One region of the Lysinibacillus sp. NPDC094403 genome, then DNA from elsewhere that is predicted to be linked to it. Evidence: riboswitches for the same ligand, from Rfam matches in the RefSeq annotation. Region 1 holds a riboswitch; each other region holds the start of a gene.
The links. A riboswitch is a leader RNA that binds a small molecule or an ion and turns the genes downstream of it on or off. The one in region 1 is predicted to bind thiamine pyrophosphate.
Positions count from the first base shown of each region.

Region 2: linked by a shared signal. The riboswitch ahead of thiM (hydroxyethylthiazole kinase) and the one ahead of thiC (phosphomethylpyrimidine synthase ThiC) in region 1 are both predicted to bind thiamine pyrophosphate.
Region 3: linked by a shared signal. The riboswitch ahead of thiW (energy coupling factor transporter S component ThiW) and the one ahead of thiC (phosphomethylpyrimidine synthase ThiC) in region 1 are both predicted to bind thiamine pyrophosphate.
Region 4: linked by a shared signal. The riboswitch ahead of thiT (energy-coupled thiamine transporter ThiT) and the one ahead of thiC (phosphomethylpyrimidine synthase ThiC) in region 1 are both predicted to bind thiamine pyrophosphate.

Region 1 covers NZ_JBNNTL010000010.1:13,396-17,071, forward strand. The annotation lists gene ACQKMV_RS15220 (catalase) at 1-420, shown strand, start outside; gene thiC (phosphomethylpyrimidine synthase ThiC) at 553-2,331, opposite strand; TPP riboswitch at 2,471-2,585, opposite strand; gene ACQKMV_RS15230 (AEC family transporter) at 2,879-3,676, opposite strand, start outside.
Region 2 covers NZ_JBNNTL010000033.1:12,023-15,698, reverse strand. The annotation lists gene mbcS (acyl-CoA synthetase MbcS) at 1-1,585, opposite strand, end outside; TPP riboswitch at 1,861-1,959, shown strand; gene thiM (hydroxyethylthiazole kinase) at 2,048-2,803, shown strand; gene thiD (bifunctional hydroxymethylpyrimidine kinase/phosphomethylpyrimidine kinase) at 2,803-3,627, shown strand; gene thiE (thiamine phosphate synthase) at 3,617-3,676, shown strand, end outside.
Region 3 covers NZ_JBNNTL010000001.1:424,387-428,062, reverse strand. The annotation lists gene ACQKMV_RS01860 (MFS transporter) at 352-1,548, shown strand; TPP riboswitch at 1,617-1,724, shown strand; gene thiW (energy coupling factor transporter S component ThiW) at 1,895-2,395, shown strand; gene ACQKMV_RS01850 (EVE domain-containing protein) at 2,477-2,923, opposite strand; gene ACQKMV_RS01845 (hypothetical protein) at 2,940-3,263, opposite strand; gene ACQKMV_RS01840 (MarR family winged helix-turn-helix transcriptional regulator) at 3,349-3,676, opposite strand, start outside.
Region 4 covers NZ_JBNNTL010000013.1:52,217-55,892, forward strand. The annotation lists gene ACQKMV_RS17415 (DUF4871 domain-containing protein) at 306-821, opposite strand; gene thiT (energy-coupled thiamine transporter ThiT) at 1,030-1,590, opposite strand; TPP riboswitch at 1,718-1,825, opposite strand; gene ACQKMV_RS17425 (DUF4870 domain-containing protein) at 1,950-2,285, shown strand; gene ACQKMV_RS17430 (SbcC/MukB-like Walker B domain-containing protein) at 2,492-3,676, opposite strand, start outside.

The DNA.
Region 1 (3,676 bases):
AAATGCCCATTCCGCTCATTCCACCGCGATGGTGCTATGCGTTTCGATGGCAACCTTGGTTCAACTTTGGGCTATGAACCAAATAGCTACGGCGAATGGGAGCATAATTTAGACCATAAAGAACCTGACTTACGTATTGACGGTCATGCTGGTATCCACGACTTCCGTGAAGATGACAACAATTACTTCGAGCAGCCAGGTAAATTATTCCTTCTAATGACTGCAGAAGAGCAACAACGCCTATTCGAAACTACAGCTAACGATATGGCGTCAGTTGAAGAGTTCATCAAACGTCGTCACATCCTTCATTGCTATTTAGCTGATCCAGCATATGGTGAAGGTGTAGCAAAAGCTATGGGTCTTTCATTAGAAGGTATGGACCTTTCAAACCCATACGTAAAACAAACAACTAACGTCTAATTTCCCACGATTATTGATATCCAAATCCAACTTTCTACTCCATGTGAAGAGCAACTTCACATGGAGTTTTTTATCTTAACGACCCAAAAAAGGCTTGTGCCTAATTTAATAGACACAAGCCCTCTCTGATAATTATTGATAAATTTGACTGCCTGCCTTTTTAAATTCCTCCGCCTTCTCCTGCATACCTTTGTGGATTGCTTCAGTCGTATTTAAGTCTTTTTCTTTTGCATAAGTACGAATATCCTGTGAGATTCTCATACTACAAAACTTAGGTCCACACATTGAACAGAAGTGCGCAGTTTTTGCTCCCTCTGCAGGCAATGTTTCATCATGATATTCAACTGCACGCTCTGGATCCAGCGATAGGTTGAATTGATCGCGCCAGCGGAATTCAAAGCGTGCCTTAGATAGCGCATCATCTCGCTGCTGCGCTCCCGGATGCCCTTTCGCTAAATCAGCCGCGTGTGCAGCAATTTTATACGTAATAACCCCTACACGAACATCCTCACGATTTGGTAAGCCAAGATGCTCTTTAGGCGTCACATAGCAAAGCATTGCCGTACCAAACCACCCTATCATCGCAGCACCAATGGCTGATGTAATATGGTCATAGCCAGGAGCAATATCTGTTGTCAGCGGCCCTAAGGTATAGAAAGGAGCTTCCTTACACAGCTCTAACTGCTTGTCCATATTTTCTTTTATAAGATGCATTGGTACATGCCCTGGTCCTTCAACCATCACCTGTACATCATGCTTCCAGGCAATTTGCGTTAATTCCCCTAGCGTTTCTAGCTCCGCAAATTGAGCTTCATCATTAGCATCTGCAATAGAACCAGGACGCAAACCGTCACCTAAGGAGAAGGCAACATCATAGGCTTTCATAATTTCACAGATTTCTTCAAAATGTGTATATAAGAAGCTCTCTTGGTGGTGGAATAAACACCACTGTGCCATAATCGAGCCTCCACGAGACACTATGCCTGTTACACGATTAGCTGTTAATGGCACATAGCGTAGCAGTACCCCTGCATGAATCGTGAAGTAATCAACACCTTGCTCGGCCTGCTCAATCAACGTATCACGATACACTTCCCACGTTAAATCCTCTGCCACACCATTTACTTTTTCTAGCGCTTGGTAAATCGGCACCGTTCCTACTGGCACTGCGGCATTACGGATAATCCATTCACGTGTCGTATGAATATGCTTACCAGTCGATAAATCCATAATGTTATCAGCGCCCCAGCGTGTAGCCCACGTCATTTTCTCTACCTCTTCTGCAATAGAGGATGACACCGCTGAATTTCCAATATTAGCGTTAATTTTTACGTGGAAGTTACGTCCAATAATCATTGGCTCAGCCTCAGGATGATTAATATTAGATGGCAAAATAGCACGACCTGCCGCGATCTCTGAGCGCACAAATTCAGGATCCATATTTTCGCGAATTGCTACAAATTCCATTTCTGGAGTAATAATTCCCTTTCGTGCATAGTGAAGCTGTGTTACATTTCTACCTTTCTTCGCACGCAAAGGCTTTCTAGATAAATCTGGGAAAACATTTTCTTGAATTCGTGGATCTTCAGCATTACGGAATCCATTATCTTCTGGCTTGATAGTACGGCCTTCGTATTCCTCAACGTCATCTCGTTCTTTGATCCATGACCTACGTAAAGCTGGCAATCCCTTCGTAATATCCACCTTATACGTAGGATCAGTGTAAGGGCCACTCGTGTCATAAACACGTACTGGCGCATTTTCCTCTTCACCAAAGCTTCCTGTCGTCGGACTTAAAGCAATTTCGCGCATTGGCACTAAAATATCTGGTCGAGATCCTTCTACATAAACTTTTTTACTTCCATCAAAATTTGACATAATCGTAATATTCTTTTCGGTAACTGTTGTCATAAACTAATTCGCTCCCTTTTACGTATTTTTATACAAGGACCGAATCTAGCTCACCCCAACAAAAACAAAAGCCGAATCCAAAAAAAATTTTGGATCCGGCTAAGAATGTAAAGGTATAGTTATCGCAAATAACATAGAGTGCAATAATGGTTAACTTTCCCACGCTGGTATGAGCCAGATCAGGTCCAAAGGGTCAAGAAACCTCTAAGCGTTTCCCTCTCAGCCTGACTCATCAGACTCCCCTAGTTAATACTATTAAGTTTGATGATAGTGTAGCAGATATTGCTAAGAGATGGAAGCTTCATTTGATTATTTTTGGTTTATCATCAAGAGTTAGCGTCCAGATGAGACCATGAGCGCGCAAGCGATGCGACTCATCGGATGCCCTCGAGAAAATATGTCTTTGAAGAATTATCGGAACAAAATCTCATTTTATCGGAACAATTTCAGATTTTATCGGAATATTATCTTGTTTTATCAGAACAATCTCAGTTTTTATCAACTACGGGTGACTCATTCCCTCGTTTTGTTAATAAACTTATACTTGTTAGGTAAACAACAGCTCCGCTACATAAATCACAATCGTCACTGTAATACAGCTCACAATCGTTGAAAATAACACGGTTTGTGCAGCAGTTGCCGATTCTACGTCATATTCTAATGCCAGACTAGAACTATTTCTGGATGTTGGGAACGAACTAGCTATAAAAAGCGATTGTGCCACGACACCATCTAAGCCAAGTGTAAAAATGATAAGTAATGCTATGGCTGGCCCTATGACTAGTCGTGTAAAACAGCTAATGAATACAATCTTATTGAACATAGATTTGATTTCAAGCTGTGATAGTTGTGCCCCTAAAGTTATTAATGCCACCGCGATAAAGCCATCTGCCACATGATCTACCGGAATTCTTATGAACTGTGGAATAGTGATATTAAAATAATTCATTGCAACACCAATAATAAGCGCATGAATAATAGGCATTTTGAGGAAGTCTTTCACAATAGACATGCCCGATTTTGTTGAAGAAATTAAATTGTATAAGCCGTATGTATAGGTCGTCATATTTTGAAATATCACGAGAATGACCTGAATCGCTACTCCAATCGGCTGCGTCACGAAAATCATTTGCGCGACCGGAATACCATAGTTGCCTGAATTAATAAGGACAACACTATTTTTAAACACTGCAGCCTCTGTTTTTACTAAACCAAGTCCCTTTGCTATAAAATGGCTAAGCACCATTTGACTGCCGATAAAGAGTAAAATAAATAACGCAACTTGTCCAAGCACTGACAGCTCTATACTCGTTTCATATAAATTCACAAAAACAGCTGCTGGCAT
Region 2 (3,676 bases), on a different contig from region 1:
GATGATTGATGTAATGGACTTTTTCTTGCTCACGTAGTTCGACACGACGAATTTTGCCTGATGCAGTCTTTGGTAGCTCAGTAACAAACTCAATCGCACGAGGATATTTATAAGGTGCTGTTAAAGTTTTCACATGGCTTTGTAATGTTTTAATAAGTGCTTCATCACCAACTTCTCCGTTACAGAGCACAATAAATGCCTTTACGAGATTACCACGAATCCCATCCGGACTTGCGACAACGGCAGTTTCTTTCACTGCTGGATGCTTCAGTAAAGCATCTTCTACCTCAAATGGGCCTATCGTATATCCAGACGATATAATGACATCATCTCCACGTCCTTCGAACCAAAAATATCCATCTCCATCTTTATATGCACGATCTCCAGTAATATACCAATCGCCTCTAAATTGTAAATTTGTACGTTCGGGATCGTTTAAATATTTTTTAAATAACGCGGGTGTTTCACAGTGTACAGCAATATCTCCAACTTCTCCAATTGCAACAGGATTTCCAAAATCATCGATAATTTCAACAGTATTACCCGGAGTAGGTTTACCCATTGAGCCCATTCTCGCCTCCATCCCTACCATTGTACCAACAAGTAATGTATTCTCTGTTTGTCCATAGCCATCTCGTACTTGTAAATTAAAGACCTCGGAAAATACTTTGATCACTTCACTATTTAAAGGTTCGCCCGCTGACACAGCCTGACGTATTGTACTTAAATTGAATTCATGTAAATTTTCAAGCCCTGCCATAAGACGGTATTCGGTTGGTGTGCAACACAGAATATTAATATTGAATTTTTCAAGCAGTGAAAGGTATGTTGCTGCATCAAAGTGTCCTTTGTAAACAAATGCTGTAGCACCACTTCCTAAAGTAGCGAGAAACGGACTCCAAATCCATTTTTGCCAGCCAGGCGCTGCTGTAGCCCAAACAATGTCACCTTCTTGAACACCTAACCAATTTGGTGCAGTAGTTCGTAAGTGTGCGTAACCCCAGCTATGTGTATGTACCGCTGCCTTCGGATTGCCTGTTGTACCACTCGTATATGCTAAAAATGCAATATCTGTACTCTTAGTCGGTGTAATGCTTATGTAGGTTGTTGGTTGGTTTTGCATTTTTTCAAGCAATGGCTGCCAAGGTTCATGTGCATGACCAATGACAAATTGCTGTATTTCTTGTAAATTTTCAACATTATCAAATTGTTCAATATAAGGCTCAAATGCAACAACGCCTTTTGCATCAGCATGATTGATTCGATATTCAATATCCTTAGTTCTCAGCATTTCTGAGCTAGGTATAATGGTTAAACCTGCCTTTAAGGCTGCAATGTACACGATATACGCTTCAACCGATCTTGGCACCATGACTAAAATAACATCACCTTTTTTTAAACCTTGAGATGTAAATACATGTGCTGCCTGATTCGCCTTTTCAAGCAAAGCTGTATATGTTATATACTGAATTTCCTCGTCTTCGTTATAAATTAATAATGCATTTTTTGTAGAATCCTGAGCATATTTTTCAATTTCCTCTGAAATGTTATACCATTCTGGTGCAATTAAATCTTCTCTTCTCATGGCAAATGCCCCCTTTTGTTACGCTTATTATAAAACTCAATTTTTATCTTTTTCAATGGAATACACTCTAATTCAGTAAAGTAGTGACAACTATCATGCTCTGCTATATGGCATCAGTCACGTTTGAGTTCTATCAATTTCAACTTGGCGTAATTGTTGCTGTCGCTTCGTTATCTCTTCGCTTTCGCACAGAAATCGTTTGTTGCTGTCGCTTCCCTATAAAAACTTCCTATTGAACATGAATGAATAATATGGTACATTTTGGTCAACTAAAAGCATGATTGCAGGGGGACTCATTTAGAGTTGAGAAGGTAAAACCTGACCCTTTGAACCTGTTAGTTAATACTGACGTAGGGAGCAATTCACATCTATTTACTGATGAAAGGCTCTTTTGCGTGTTTTTTCCACACGAAAAAGAGCCTTTTTTGCACGCTTACGTCCATCCAACAAGGAGGACTTAAATTGGTATTTCATACTATCCGCAAACAAAATCCACTTATTCATTGTATTACTAATTATGTTGTGGCTAATTTTCAAGCAAATGGCTTATTAGCAATAGGCGCTTCTCCAGTCATGGCTGATGACAGTCATGAGGTTGAAGAAATGGTCGCAATTGCCTCGGGTTTATTGATAAATATCGGTACCCTTAACGAGCGAATGAAAGAATCAATGTTACTTGCAGGAAAAAAAGCAAATGCTCTTGGCATTCCCGTTATTTTAGATCCTGTTGCAGCAGGTGCAACAACTTACCGGAAACAAATGGTACAGCGATTACTGAAGGAAATTAAATTTTCCGCAATTCGTTGTAATATTGGAGAGCTTGCGGCTATCGCCAATGTAGACTGGCAACAAAAAGGTGTTGATAGCGGTAGTGGTTCAATATCTTTAGAAGTTGAGGCACAGCAAATAGCTCAACTCTACAAATGTATTGTTATTGTGACTGGTGAAAAGGATTTTATTACTGATGGTAAACATCAGCAATGGGTTACAGGTGGAAATTCTCAAATGACAGAAGTTACTGGAACAGGTTGCTTATTGAGTGCAATTTGTTGTGCCTCCTTCGCTGCAGGAGATAAACCATTTGACCAATTGGTAGAAACATTATCGCTTTATAAAAAAGTGGCAGAGCAAGCCACTTCTTCTTCTCAATATATCGGAGATTTTCAAATTGCAGTGTTAAATGAACTACATCGCCTTTCCAAGGATGGTGAAGAATGATGCATATTGTAACGACAATTGCTGGTTCAGATAGTGGCGGCGGTGCAGGCATACAGGCTGATTTAAAAACATTTCAGGAATTAAAGGTATTTGGAACGTCTGTTATTACAGCTTTAACAGCCCAGAACACACTTGGCGTATCGGATGTCTTACCAATTGAAGTGAGCTTTATTGAGAAACAATTTAAAGCGCTAATCGAGGATTTTTCAATTAGTGCTGTTAAAACAGGAATGCTGTTTTCCTCCGAAATAATACAATCAATTGCACATATTTTAGCCAAATTAAATATTCCGCTTATTGTAGATCCTGTCATGATTGCAAAAGGTGGCGAAAGCTTATTACAGCAAGAAGCCATTGAGGCAATACGTAGTTATTTGCTACCTTTAACAACAATTGTAACACCAAACATTCCTGAAGCAGAAACCCTTTCAGGAAGGAAAATCAATTCTTTTGTAGATATTAAAGCAGCAGCTCAGATCTTATTACAAATGGGTGTTCAATGTGTCATTATTAAAGGCGGTCATTTAGAGGATAAATGTTTTGCTATTGATTATGTATTTTTTAAAGATGGTCGGTCATTTTCCATGCAGTCCACTCGTATTGCAACAAAAAATACGCATGGTACAGGCTGCACGTTTTCCGCTGCATTAACAGCTTTTCTTGGCCGTGGATTACCTTTAGAAGAAGCCATTGAGGAAGCTAAAAAATTTATTCAATTAGCAATAACTCATGATTTATCTATTGGTAATGGCCATGGTCCAACAAATCATTTTGCTTATCAAAACTATAAGGATTCCTGTGAGGTGATCATTCATGAAACGTGACAATCTACAGCTATATTTTATTATGGGTACCAGTAATGTTTTAAATTAT
Region 3 (3,676 bases), on a different contig from region 1:
ATTTAGATCAGTAATTAGCCGTTATTACAGGAATTATTAAAGGAATTATTAAAGGAACATCAACCATATATAAATTGCTAATCATCGCAATTTTCGTAATACAGTTGATATAAAAAGATTAACATAAGAACAAATGATGTAACCCCTAATTCACTACAAGAAAAAAAGTAAATTCCACAAAAAACTTGTGGAATTTACTAATTGAATACTTAATTATTATTGCAAAATATTTATCATTTATTAGTTTTAGAATAAACCATTGGTCCACTATTTCTTGTAATCCAAACTAATAGCAAACCATTTTTCTTTGTGATAGACTGTACTATATTTGATTAGAAAAGGGGGTATTCGATGACCCAGCAGAAGTCTAATAAGGCGGCTTTGTATATTTTAATGTTTAATATGTTTATCGCAATGGGGAGTATCGGAATTATTATTCCTGTCATGCCTGAGTATTTAAAACTATTTGGTGCTGCAGGACAAGTACTTGGCATGTTGATTGCAACGTTCGCCTTAGCACAATTCGTATTTTCTCCAATTGCTGGGAATCTTTCGGATCAATATGGTCGAAAAAATCTCATTATTTTCGGACTTATCGTAACAGGACTTGCACAAATTGGTTTCGGGCTTTCTACAGATGTGTGGATGCTCTTCTTGGCACGCTTTTTAGGTGGCCTCGGCTCTGCATTTGTGGCACCTCCTATCATGGCTTTTGTGGCAGATGTCACAACGTATGAGGAACGAGGAAAAGGTATGGGTATGCTAGGGGCAGCAATGTCCTTTGGGTTTATGATTGGACCAGGTATCGGTGGATTCCTCTCAAAAGTTAGTTTGCATTTTCCATTTTATACTGCTGGATGTGCAGCTATCTTAGCAGCTATTTTATCGTTCTTTTTACTGCCTGCTACAAAACCAAACACAACGAAAAAAGCGCAAAAGCGGGATAATCTTGCTAAGCAGATGGCCCGTTCAGTCCGAATGCCTTATTTTGTCATGCTAATTATCATGCTTGTATTCTCATTCGGAATTGCTAACTTCCAAACAACATTATCATTATTTGTGACAGACAAGTTTAATTACACACCTACTGATATCGCCATTATATTAGTTGTGGGTGGCGCTTTTGGTGTTGTTGTACAGATGTTTGTTATTACACCGCTGTTTAATCGCTTCGGCGAAATGAAAGTAGTGTTAGTCAATTTATTTATTGCAGCCGTTTCGATTTTCTTAATATTATTCGCATCTGGTTTTGCACTTATTTTAATTGTTGCGACAATCTTCTCTACAGCAACGACATTGATTCGCCCAGCTGTCAACACACTGATTTCAAAGCTTGCTGAAAATGAACAAGGCTTTGCAGCTGGTCTGAATAATGCGTATATGAGTCTTGGTAATATGATTGGTCCAGCTTTAGCAGGTATATTATTCGATTGGAACATGAACAGTCCTTATATATTCGGGTCTATTGTTTTAATGGCTTGCTTCTTCCTTGCCCTTATTTGGACAAGGAAAAAAGCACCACACCTTATGCATCCTGATACAGAATAGCCAGAAAAGTTATTGACTATTTTTGGTATTATGCTACATTATTAGGAGAAAAATTAATAAATAAATTTACTTACCACTAGGGGAGTCTTTAAAAGGCTGAGACGTATATGGTGATATACGGACCCTTTGAACCTGATCTAGTTCACACTAGCGGAGGGAAGTGGCGACACTTGCTTTTTAATATGTAAAAATGCAGGGCCGCTTCCTATTGTTTTTAGGAAGCGGCTTTTTCACGCTCTAGCGGCGGAACTCACATGTTTAGCGGCGGTTCTCTCGCTTTTTGCGGCGGAACTCCCTAGCTACCGGCGATAACCTATAAAATTCACATTTCAAAGGAGTGGAAATTATGTCAATTCGAAAATTAACAATCATGGCCTTATTAGTAGCAATTGCCGTAGCAGGTTCTACCTTCGTTTCAATACCAACGGGAATTGCGCGTGCCTACCCTGTACAACATGCCATTAATGTTATTGGCGCTATCATTCTTGGACCATTGCCTACTGTTATGGTCGCCTTTGTCACAGCAATCATTCGTATTTTAACAGGCACAGGCTCATTACTAGCTATACCCGGTAGTGTAATTGGTGCTATATGTGCATCTCTCGCCTATAAATACAGCGGCAAGCAATGGCTAGCAGGTGTCGGTGAAATGTTTGGGACTGGTATTATTGCCTCACTTATTGCAGTACCTTACGCACATTTATTAATGGGGACATCCGTTGCTGCTTTATTTTTCATGCCAGCCTTTTTAACCTCAAGTACTATTGGTGCTATCTTAGGCTTTGTCGTTGCCAGCAATTTGCGTAAAACAGTATTTGTAACTAACCTTAACACTACGCCTAAATAGCTTGATTTACAGCAATTGAAAAACGTTACTTCCTTTAATGGCAATTAATAAAGAAAGTAACGTTTTTTGTTCCAAACAAATTCACCCATACTTCAATGGTAATCCCATTTCATGCGCAATTAATAAAAAGTCTTTTTTGCTTATTTCAAAATGACCAAACCTGAATTTATAACCATACTTCGATTTATCTTCTACAAATTCTAAATAATCTAAGATCCTTTTTATTGGTACTGCCTTTGCCTCTTTATAGAAGTCTATATCTCTTCTAAAAGGAATAAAATTTTCTGCCATTTGGAACTCGTATATTCGCTCGTCTTTTATTCTTCCAATTGCGGTAAATGCTCTTACAGGCTCATTATCATCAAGACTTTTTTTAGGAGAATAATATATAATCCAGTCTCCTTTTTTCATTCGTTTCAAAGGTCTTTCTTTGCCATGGCATAGTTGGCCGAATCCACCCTCAACCCCTTTTTGCACATGAGTAAGAGATACCACGCCAATCCAATATTTTGTGTCTCTTTCAGTCATAGGAAGAGCTCTCCTTTTATTTAGGGATCATCGTAAACGATTTTATTTTTCCATTTTCAAGAATCAATTTTTCTTCCAAAATCACTGGGTTTGGCAAACCATCCCAAGTAGTCGTAATGATAGCAACACATTCTATATCATCGCCTTCAATAGTTTGGATAGTTAACTTAAATCCTTTCGGCATAGGTGACATGTAAAAGTTCTGTATTTCTTTTCTTCCTTTAAATATTTCACCTTTAAAATCTTTTAATTCTCCCTGGTCCGCATACATGTCAGATAAATCCTGACCCTCTACTTGCGCTCTTTTCAAATACTCATTCATAACCTCTACTGCTTTCATCTGTCATCACTCTTTCTTTTTTATTGATAAGACATCCGCCGGAGGCATTAACTTCTTTCAGCAACCTACTGAAAGAAGTTAAACCCTATTCACGATTTTCATATACTTTTGTCAATACGCTTTTCAACAGCTCTTTTTCTTCCAATGAAAGTACGTTTAAAACTTCATTCTCAGAAATCGCAAGAGCCTTCATTAATTCTTCTGCCAAATTTTCACCCTGTTCCGTAAGGCATATTAAATTCTCTCTTCTATTTTCTGGATTTTTCTCCCTATAAACATACTTTCTTTCTTCTAGACCATCGATAAAAAAGCGGACACTATTTTTATCCAACTTTAAAATTTGTCCTATTTGAATTTGACTAAGTTTTTTTTCTTTTACAGCCATCATGATCCCAACTTCTCTGGATTTCATT
Region 4 (3,676 bases), on a different contig from region 1:
CTCTTAATTCCCAGAGTCCCAGACATACTAAATACAAACCAAACAACATACTAATCATTGGTAATATTACTAAATAAATATTCATTTCATTTTCTCCTTTTAATGATTACGTTCTATATGTATCTCTTTGAACTGACATAGTCCCTTTACTTTAATACGTCTGGCATGAATAGAAGTTCCAATTTCAAGTAAATTATCCATTTAAAATTAACAAAGATCTTAAACTAAACTGCCCGTTAGATAAGAAAAAAGAGCTGCATACGCAACTCAATGATCTTCAAGTAAAGCACTCCATTGAAGATAATTTAACTATCTTCGACGTTTATAACTATTTCCCCAAAAAACTTCTCATTAAAATATATTTCTAATTTCCATAATCCACTTATAGGGAACACCATATTCGATGGGATATGGGAATCGGCAAAGTTATTAGGGCTAATGGAAGTATTGGAATATTGCCATACTGTATCATCGCCAGATACCAACACGGGATGTTCTTTCCCTTCTTTGTCAATTCCAACTACTTTAAAATCACCACTGATACTATCTTTATCTCCCCAAAAATGCCACATATACTTATTTGCTTTATTAGCAATAATCTTTTCTTCTACTGCTTCATCTTTTTTACCCGAACCGACCAAAAAACCAACTTTCCCTTCTTCGCCAATCAATAAATACTCACCTTCTGTCCCATCACCCAAAGTAACGGGCAATGAAAAAGTAGAACTTACCTCACGAGTTTCTTTTTTATCAATATTGTTACAACCGACAAGTGTCATTAAGAATTGCATAGAAATCAACATAATCATTTTGTTCCTCATATTTATCCCCCTCTTACCAACCAGACATTCCCTTTCATTTAGTAATTTTGTTAAATTCTTCTTAGATGAACGATATTCTATAGTACTACTTCAACATTCTTATAAATATCCCTTCTTCTTCAACTAACCTGTATCGTTAGTTGAATAGCAACAATCTTTTCGCAAAAGCAAAACAAAAAACCCTCCACTAATGTGAAGGGCATACTAATTATGATTTGCGTTGCATTAATTGAGGTGCTGCCGTAAATAGCAGAACACCAACAATTGCTGTTAAAATCGTTGCTGGTAGCATATATGTTCCATTATAAATGATTGAATAAATCCACGCATTTTGGTCGCCAGCATACTCTGCGAAAAATACAGCGCCCCCAATGGTATGTGTTGCATAACGTAAGAAGCCTGCTAATACAGTTCCTAAAATAATATAAAGCGCCATTTTCTTTTTGTTTAAATCTTTAGCAGCCTCTAGCACAGGTTGACGAACAACGGCCGCCAATCCCACAACTGTAAAGGCAACACCATAATCGAGTATGCCTTGAAGCCAATGCACAATAGTGGCACCAAACATTGTTTGCATAACACCAATGAGTAAACCCGTTGTCATGCCTGGAATAAGTCCCCAGCGAAATGCTATTAATATTATTGGCACCATCACTAGACTAACAGAGCCACCTTGTGCCCATACTTTAAAAGAAACCTGATCTAGCACAAGACCAATCGCTGCAAATATCGCAATCTCCACAAGCATTAAAAGTTTTTTATTGTCCATAAGTATTCTCTCCTTTGTTCCGATGTAGGATACAAGAGCAGGAATAGAAATCAGTTGGCAAATATGTCCCTATCTGGCATCAATAAAATAAAAACGATGCCAGGACAGAGCCTCACATCGTAAAAGTGTCGGTTTCTATCCACATCCCTACGCAAGTGTTAACTTACAGGTTCGAAGAGTCAAGGCATTACGTGCCCAGTCTCAGCTGACATCATCAGCTCCCCTTGTGGTCGTTACATCTTAATTTATTTGAACAACCTCATTTTACTCAAACACTGTTACGATTACAACCTCTTCTACATTATTTTTTGAAACTTTGCTGTTTTTCATGCGTAAATATAAAAAAAGGAGGTACTACTATGGAGAACCAAAAAATTTTATCTGCCTTTAGTTATCTCAGTATTTTATTCGCACCTTTTATTGTGCCATTAGTCGTTTACTTTGTTACAAAAGATAGCGACGTAAAGAGTCACTCTATTCGAGCACTAATATCACATTTAATCCCAGTAGCATTCGGAATTATATTATTTGTCGTCTTTGTCTTCTCAACTTTATCATTCAACACCAATTTCGACCCTGATTCAGGTAGTAATACGTTTCTTATCATTTGGTTTGCTTCATTCGCAATTTACTTACTCGTTTCAATTGGAATCGTTATTTGGAATATTATCCAAGCTGTTCGCGTTATCCGATAAGTTTCATTTCAACCTTGAACAGCTAGTACTAAAAGGAGCTGTTATTTGTGAAAGTATCTAAAGTAATCAAAGTCGCAGTAAAATTAGCACCTATCGCTATCCCCATTGTAAAAAAAGTAATCGCTGCAAAGAAAGGAACAAATCCTAACGTAACTAAAAAATGAAAAAGAGGCGTATTTCCACACAATGGAAACACGCCTCTTTTTTTATTTCACTTCAAAATATGTTTGACTTTGACCGTTCATCGCTTTTTCCACATGCAACACAGCTGGCATTGTAGCTTTTAACTCTGCAACATGAGAAATGACTCCAATCATACGCCCAGAATCTTGTAAATCAATAAGCGTATCAATCGCCTTATTTAACGCTTCTTCATCGAGAGAACCAAAGCCCTCATCAATAAACATCGTTTCAATGCGGATATTACCTTGAAAACTTTGAATGACATCTGCCATACCAAGGGCAAGACTTAAAGACGCATTAAACTTTTCTCCCCCTGATAATGTTTTCACATCTCGTAATTGATCCGTATAGGCATCATACACATCTAGCCCAAGCCCACTTTGCTTGGCATGCTTTTCTAAGCGATCTGAACGTCGTAGTTCAAACTGACCGTTGGATAGATGATAAAGCCGGACATTTGCTGCCTCTGTAATTTTATCTAAATAATTAATTTGAATATAACGCTCAAAGGACAGCTTTTTCTCATTCTGCCCATTTAGCATTGCATACAGTTCCTTCACCCGTCCCGCCTCTTTTTCAAGTAAACGAATCTCCTGTTCGGTCCCCTCAACTTTTTCGATAAAGTCTGCACAAGCCTTCGCAAATCCTTCCATTTGTTGCAATACTTTAAAGGCTTCCTCATATGTGACACGAAGCATCTCTAACTTTTCTTCCATTGCCGTTAAATCTTGTTTTTCTTGCCCTTTAAGATGCTTTTCACCCTCAGCAATTTGCACCTGTAATGTGTGAATTTGTAGTGCATAATCACTGCATGCCTTCCGTAAAGCTTCTATTTGCACTATACTTCGCTTCCCAGCAGCAAATTCTTCATAGCTTTCAAAGCCTGCTTCCTTCATACTTACTGAAAATTGCTCGCGTTTTTCATCCATTTTTAGCTTTAATTCCTCAAAAGCCTGTTTCGCTATTTCTATCGCCATTCTAGTATTATTTGCTGCTTCTTTGGCAGATTGCAGGCTTTGTTGGCTGATATTCCACGCAGTTTGTAAAGCTACCTTTTGTGAACCGATATCAGCAATCGCCTGCTTCAATGCTTGTAGCGTCGTAAGATTTTCTGGAATATGCTTTTGCTGCTCCTCCACAATTGCTTGTTGCTTAGTCAATTCCTTCGTCTTCTCAGCTAAGTATTGCTCTAGTTTTATTTGCTTTTC